2 linked regions of the Candidatus Microthrix parvicella Bio17-1 genome follow. The protein of the gene in region 2 binds, or shares a complex with, the protein of the main gene of each other region. Links are inferred from orthologs where the notes say so. Each region holds a gene or a part of one and is shown on either strand. Other genes may lie near its edges. The genes, in order: secA and secY.

What was found.
Region 1: the proteins of secY (region 2) and secA are in contact, whole or in part, in a crystal structure (PDB 3DIN), measured with the Thermotoga maritima proteins. The link is inferred for Candidatus Microthrix parvicella Bio17-1 from one-to-one orthologs. Residues at the interface, in WP_004081795.1 of Thermotoga maritima: Glu108, Gly109, Glu110, Glu111, Ala236, Glu237, Arg238, Arg239, Ile240, Thr241, Ile242, Gln243, Tyr244, Ala245, Arg246, Arg247, Val248, Thr249, Gly250, Arg251, Arg252, Val253, Tyr254, Gly256, Ala257, Ser258, Thr259, Tyr260, Leu261, Pro262; in WP_004082002.1 of Thermotoga maritima: Glu261, Ala262, Arg263, Lys300, Ala301, Arg302, Thr303, Ile304, Ile305, Leu323, Tyr324, Asp325, Pro326, Val329, Ser330, Tyr333, Ile336, Lys340, Phe345, Val349, Glu363, Phe364, Tyr374, Ser375, Gly376, Gly377, Glu393, Ile395, Thr482, Ser483.

What each region holds. Positions count from the first base shown.
Region 1 is NZ_AMPG01000001.1:481,160-484,728, forward strand. Bases 31-3,285 are described here. They hold secA (preprotein translocase subunit SecA), read right to left. Parts: upstream 2,973-3,285; coding sequence 231-2,972; downstream 31-230. Other genes in these bases: prfB (peptide chain release factor 2), read right to left, coding at 31-170; MPARV_RS22040 (ComF family protein), read right to left, coding at 2,986-3,285. Outside these bases: more of prfB, read right to left, coding at 1-30; more of MPARV_RS22040, read right to left, coding at 3,286-3,569. UniProt on the Escherichia coli protein: Required for protein export, interacts with the SecYEG preprotein conducting channel.
Region 2 is NZ_AMPG01000006.1:12,093-15,377, reverse strand. Bases 1-2,971 are described here. They hold secY (preprotein translocase subunit SecY), read right to left. Parts: upstream 2,170-2,971; coding sequence 832-2,169; downstream 1-831. Other genes in these bases: rpsE (30S ribosomal protein S5), read right to left, coding at 2,854-2,971; rpmD (50S ribosomal protein L30), read right to left, coding at 2,669-2,854; rplO (50S ribosomal protein L15), read right to left, coding at 2,187-2,672; MPARV_RS0117880 (adenylate kinase), read right to left, coding at 188-832. Also shown: more of rpsE, read right to left, coding at 2,972-3,285. UniProt on the Escherichia coli protein: The central subunit of the protein translocation channel SecYEG. Consists of two halves formed by TMs 1-5 and 6-10.

The sequences.
Region 1 (3,569 bases), on a different replicon or contig from region 2:
AACTCCCGTTGGATGCTCTGGGCCGTCTCGGCGTCATCCCACAGGTCGGGCCGTGCGAGCTCCACCTCCAACTGCGGCATGCGTCGACGTAGTTCTTCGACGCGCAGATACTCGGCCGCCTCATCTCGCTCAGCGGCCAGTCTCCGAAGCGCGTCGGTGAGATCCTGCACGGGGGCTCTACCCTCCCGCCACGATGTGCTGATCGATTGAACTGAGGTGGAACCCGGGCATCAGCCGGCGCCTGCGGGCGACCCGTGACACTTCTTGAACTTCTTGCCGCTGCCGCACGGGCAAGGACCGTTGCGAGGTGTCTTGTCCCACTCACTCTTCACCACGGGCTGAGCCTGCTCCGGCTCTGCCTGCGCAGCACCTTCGCCCTGTTCCTGAGCAGTGTTGGCGCCTTCGCCGCTTGCCATCGTGGCCACCTTGGGGGTGCCGGAGGTGTCGCTTGGGTCGCTTGGTCCCTGCGTCTGGATGTTGCCGACCTGTGCCTCTGTGGGCTCTTCACGCACCACGTTGACGTGCATCAGGTACTTGACGAACTCTTGAGCAATCGTGTGGATCAGCTGCTCGAACATCCCGTAGCCCTCACGCTGCCACTCGGTGAGCGGGTCGCGCTGGCCCATGGCGCGCAGGCCGATGCCGTCCTCCAAGTGATCCATTTCGCGCAGGTGGTCACGCCAGCGGGCGTCGATGATGCGCAGCATCACCTGACGCTCAATATCGCGCATCGTGTCTTCGCCGAGGCTCTCCTCGCGGGCGTGGTACTGCCCGTTGGCCTCACCCATCAACAGGTCGTACACCTCATCGGTGGAAACGGCCGCCGCGAGTGCATCCTCGGTCAGCTCTGTGGGCCAGAACGTGCCGATCTCAGCCAACAGACCCTTCAGGTCCCACTCCTCGGAGAACTCCGACACGCAATACGTGCGGATCGAGGTGTCGACGGCGTCGGCCAGTGCCTCAAGCGCCTCGTCGCGGAGATCCAGGCCATCGAGCACCTGGTCACGGCGGCGGTAGATCACCTTCCGCTGTTCGTTCATCACCTCGTCGTACTTCAGCACGTTCTTGCGGATCTCACCGTTGCGGGTCTCCACGGTGTTCTGGGCCCGCTCGATTGCCTTCGAGACCATTTTGGCCTCGATCGGGACGTCCTCGGGCCAGTCCTTACCCATCACGAACTGGATGGCGCCGGTGGCGAAGATGCGCATCAGCTCGTCCTCGAGCGACAGGTAGAAGCGGCTCTCCCCCGGGTCACCCTGACGGCCGGAACGGCCGCGCAGCTGGTTGTCGATGCGGCGGCTTTCGTGTCGCTCGGTGCCCAGCACATACAGGCCACCCAGCTCACGCACCTTGTCGCCCTCGGCCTTGACCTCGGCGGCCCAATGGTCGACACGCTCCTGCAGGAAGGCCTGGCCCTCCTCCGAGTCAGGATCGAGTTCCTTCCCTGCCAGATCACGCTCGGCCAGGCCCTCGGGGTTACCACCGAGGATGATGTCCACGCCTCGACCGGCCATGTTGGTGGCCACGGTCACCCCGCCGAGCCGGCCGGCCTGTGCCACCACCTCGGCCTCACGGGTGTGCTGCTTGGCGTTGAGCACCTCGTGAGCGATGCCCCGCTTTTCAAGTTCTCGTGAAAGCACCTCCGACTTCTCCACCGAGACGGTGCCCACCAACACCGGCTGCCCGGTGGCGATGCGCTCCTCGATGTCGTCGGCCACCGCCGAAAACTTGCCGGCCTCACCCTTGAAGATCAGGTCGCCCTCATCTGCTCGGGCGAGCGGCTTGTGGGTCGGAATCGGAACCACCTGCAGCCCATAGGTACCCATGAACTCGGCAGCCTCGGTGACCGCAGTACCGGTCATGCCGCCCAGCTTTTCGTACATGCGGAAGTAGTTCTGCAGGGTGACGGTGGCCAAGGTCTGGTTTTCCTCCTTGATGCGCACCCCCTCCTTGGCTTCGACCGCCTGGTGGAGGCCCTCAGACCAGCGACGGCCCTCCAGCACACGGCCGGTGAACTCGTCGACGATCTTCACCTGGCCCTGCGACACCAGGTAGTCCTTATCGCGGTGGTACAGCTCCTTGGCCTTCAGCGCCACGGTCAATTGGTGCACAAAGTTGGCGGTGGGGTCGTCGTACAGGTTCTCGACGCCCAGCGCCTTCTCCACCTTTTCGATGCCGGGTTCGAGGGGCGACACCTGCCGCTTCTCTTCGTCCACCTCGTAGTCCTCGTCGCGCTTCAGCGCGCGCACCACCGCTGCGAAGCGGTAGTACAGCTTGGCCGCGTCGGTGACCTGCCCGGAGATGATCAGCGGCGTCCTGGCCTCGTCGATGAGGATCGAGTCCACCTCATCCACGATGCAGTAGTTGAACCCCCGCTGCACCTGCTCGCCACGGGACAGCGCCATGTTGTCGCGCAGATAGTCGAAACCAAACTCGTTGTTGGTGCCATAGGTGATGTCGCAGGCATACTGTGCCCGCTTGTGCACCGGGTCGTTCTGATTCGGCAACACCATGCCAATGTCGAGGCCGAGAAAGCCGTGGACCTGGCCCATCCACTCGGCATCGCGTTTGGCGAGGTACTCGTTGACCGTCACCACGTGGACGCCCTTGCCGGTCAGTCCGTTGAGGTACACCGGCAGGGTGGAGACCAGGGTCTTGCCCTCACCGGTCTTCATCTCTGCGATCCAACCGAAGTGCAGGGCTGCGCCACCCATCAACTGCACGTCGTAGTGCCGTTGGCCGATCACCCGGCGTGCGGTCTCCCGCACGACGGCGAACGACTCGATCACCAGGTTGTCGAGCTGCTCCCCGTTGTTGAGGCGGTTGCGGAAGTCGGCGGTGGTGGCAGCGAGTTCGTCGTCGGACAACGCCTCCATCTCCGGCTCGAGTGCGCCGATATCAGGGACGAGGTCGGACAGGGCGCGCAGCTTGCGGCCTTCACCGGCGTGGAGGATTTTGTCAAGGATTCCCATAGCGTCGAGAAGTCTACCGATGCGGTGACCCAGGTCTCCTCGCTCGGTCCCCATCATCGGCATCATCAACCCTCGAGACCGTGGCGCCAACAGGGGTGGCAGCAACGCACAGGGCATAGACCTCACCGGCACCGGCGGAACGCAGCGCCATGGCCGCCCGCTCCAGGCTGGTACCCGTGGTGGTGACATCATCGATCACGACCACACGGTGAGGCACCGCCATGGTGGGCCGCAGAACCGGTCCAACCAGGCGTTCAACCCGGGTTCGACCCGTTTGTCCCGGGGTTTGGCCAGATTCTCCGAGGTCCGACGGCTCACGCCTCAACAGCGCCCGAGATGGGATTCGTTGTCCCAGTCGGTCGGATGCTGCCCGCGCGGTGGCCGTTGCCAGCAGCTCGCCTTGATCAAATCCTCGGCGAGCTCGATTGGCGGGCGCCGCCGGGACCCAACAGATGGTTGCCTGCTCCAGCCACGGGCCGCCCATCACCGCCAATGCCGCGCCGATGGCACCAACCGCATCGCGGTGGTGCCGAAACTTCAGCGACGTCACCAAACCGGTGGCGATGCCCTCGTACCGGCACAGCGCCGCAGCGCCGT
Region 2 (3,285 bases):
ACGGACGGGACTCGACCATTGCGGCCGAGTGCGAGGTGTGGGCGGCGGCAACGGCCAGCGCCCCGGGTGGGGTTGGAAACCGGAGAAATGGGCGCATACGGTGCAATACCGTGCTGCGAAGTTCGAAGAGCGCCCGAGCCGACTGACAATCTTATCCCCAACCGGCGGTGAGACAAAACCGAGGTGCTCATGTGGCCTTCCGCCCCTCGACGGCGGAGGCCACGCGCTGTGCGACCTCATCAACATCTCCAACGCCGTCGACGGTCACCAACATGCCGGCGCGGTCATAACGACCGAGCAGCGGTTCGGTCTGTTGGGCGTAAAGCGCCAGGCGGTGCCGAACCGCCTCCTCGGTGTCATCGTCGCGTTGAACCACCGGGCTACCGTCAATCTCGCAGCGGGCCGAATCCGCGGCGGGGTCGCCGACGGTATAAATGTGGCCGGAGGCCTCGCACACTCGGCGCGAGCCGATCCGTTGCACCACGACGTCCTCGGGAACCTCGAGGTTGATGGCCAGGTCCAACGGTGGATCCGCGATCTCATCAAGGTCGGTGGCCTGCTTCGGGGTGCGGGGGAACCCGTCCAGCAACCAACCATTGGCGGCATCATGCTGCGCCAGGCGTTCGGCGACGATGCCGCGCAGCACGTCGTCGGGAATCAGGTCGCCGCGGTCCATGATGGCCTTGGCCGCCAGGCCGATCTCGGATCCTGCGGAGATGGCGGCGCGGAAGATGTCCCCTGTGGAGATGTGGGGCACGTCGAGGTGCAACGCGAGCAGTTTCGACTGCGTGCCCTTACCGGCACCCTGGCGACCAAAGATGACCAACCTCATCAGTGTTTCTCCGGCTTGTCGGAGAGGAAGCCCTCGTAGTTGCGCAACATCAACTGGCCATCGATCTGTTTCATCAGTTCGAGGGCCACACCCACGGCGATCAGGAGCGATGCTCCACCGATCGAGAAGGCAATGCCCGAGTTGGCCTTGCCCACGATCATGATGATGATGATGGTTGGGGCGAGCGCAAGGAACGAGATGAACAGGGCGCCCGGGAAGGTAATCCGGTTGAGCACCTTGGCCAGGTAACGCTCGGTCTGCGGGCCTGGCCTGATGCCGGGGATGAAGCCGCCCTGCTTGCGCAGCTGATCGGCCTGTTGCACCGGGTCGAACGCGATCGACGTGTAGAAGTAGCTGAATGCGAAGATCAACAATCCGAAGATGCCCAGATAGATCGGCGAGGCCGCCGCCACCAGGTTGTCGTTGATCCACTTTCGAATGGCGTTGCCCCAGTCGGTCTGGGGCAGCACGTTCACCAGCAGCACCGGCATCTGCAGGAACGCTGACGCAAAGATGATCGGGATGACGCCCGCCTGGTTGACCTTCAGCGGAATGTAGGTGCTCTGTCCGCCATACATACGACGGCCCACCTGACGCTTCGCAAACTGCACTGGGATCTTACGGGTGCCGTTTTCGATGTAGATGATGAACACCAGCAGGATGGCGGCGACCACGGCAACCAACGCAACCGCAAACCAGCCGTTCGAAGCTCGCAGGCTGGCACCAACCGACGGGAAGCTGGACACCACCGAGCAGAAAATGATCAGCGACATGCCGTTTCCGATGCCGCGCTGAGTGATCAGTTCGCCCATCCACATGAGCAGTGCGGTACCTGCGGTAAACGTCACCACGATGAGGGAGAGCGTGCCCAGGTTGAAGTTGGTCACCAGCGAGATGTTCTCGTTGGTACTCAGCCCGCCGCCACCGTTCTGGAAGAGGTAGACAAAGCCGGTCGACTGCAACACGGCGATGCCGATGGTGACGTAGCGGGTCCACTGCGTGATCTTCCGCTGGCCCACCGCCCCCTGCTGTTGCCATTCCTCCAGCTTGGGGATCACAACGCCCAGGATCTGCAGAATGATCGATGCCGTGATGTACGGCATGATGCCCAACGCAAAGATGGCGAACTGTGTGAGTGCGTTACCCGAGAACAACTGGAGGTAGCTGAGCACACCACCCTGTTCGGCCTGCGCCTTGATTGCCGCCACTGCCGACTGGTCGATGCCCGGCGCCGGGATGTAGGACCCCAGTCGGTACAACGCCAGAATGAACAGCGTGAAAAGCACCTTGTTCCGAAGTTCCGGAATCTTAAAAAGGTTGCGCAGCGACGAAAACACAGGTGCTCCAGTACCGCTTAGCGGTTGGTGTGGGCAGATCCGTGGAAGGCGGGCCGCACGCTGTAGGGCAGGTCGAGGCGCTCAACGCTGCCGCCGGCTGCGATAATCGCCGCCTCGGCGGATGCGGAGAACGCATGCGCCTTCACGGTGACGGCGCGGCTGATCTCGCCACGGCCCAACACCTTCACCAGCGAGCCCTTACCCACCAGCCCGATGCCCAACAGGGTCTCGGGGGTCACCTCGTCCAACCCACACTCTGAGATGGTATCGAGGTTGATGGGCTGATACTCCACCCGGAACGGGTTGTTGAAGCCGCGAAGCTTTGGCAGGCGCTGGAACAGCGGCAACTGGCCGCCCTCGAAGGCGACGGGCACGGTGTTGCGGGCCCGCTGGCCCTTGGTGCCGCGGCCGGCGGTCTTGCCGCCCTTGCCACCGATGCCGCGACCGACCCGCTTGGAGCGGCGCTTGGAACCGGGTGCCGGTTCAAGGTCGTGAATTTTCATGAGTCATCCTCCTCGACGCTGATGAGGTGAGGAACCTTGTTGATCTGGCCCCGGGCGTCCGGGGTGTCTTCCAAGACATTGGACTTTCCGATCCGCCCAAGCCCCAACGCCCTGAGCGAACCACGCTGCTTGGGCTTCGAACCGATGGACGACCGTGTCTGGGTCACTTTGATCTTGGCCATTATCGAACCTCGGTGGGCTCGGCATCGGGGCCCCGCTCGGACTCCTGCCACGCACGCCACAGGGCGGGGGGCATGAACTCCTCGGGGTCGAGGCCGCGGAGGCGGGCCATCTCGTCGGGGCGACGAAGGCTGGTGAGCCCGTTCATGGTCGCCCGGGCCACGTTGATGTAGTTGGGCGAACCGAGCGACTTGCAGAGCACGTCTCCGATGCCCGCCTCTTCCAGAATTGCGCGGGCGGCACCGCCGGCGATGACACCGGTACCTGGTGCAGCGGGCTTCAACATCACCCGACCGGCTCCCAGCTCACCGATGATGGGGTGAACGATGGTCGATCCGGCCATCGGCACCTTGATGAGGGTTCGCTTGGCCTCTTCGGTGCCCTTCTGGATCGCCAGGGGCACCTCTTTGGCCTTGCCGTAGCCAAGCCCGAC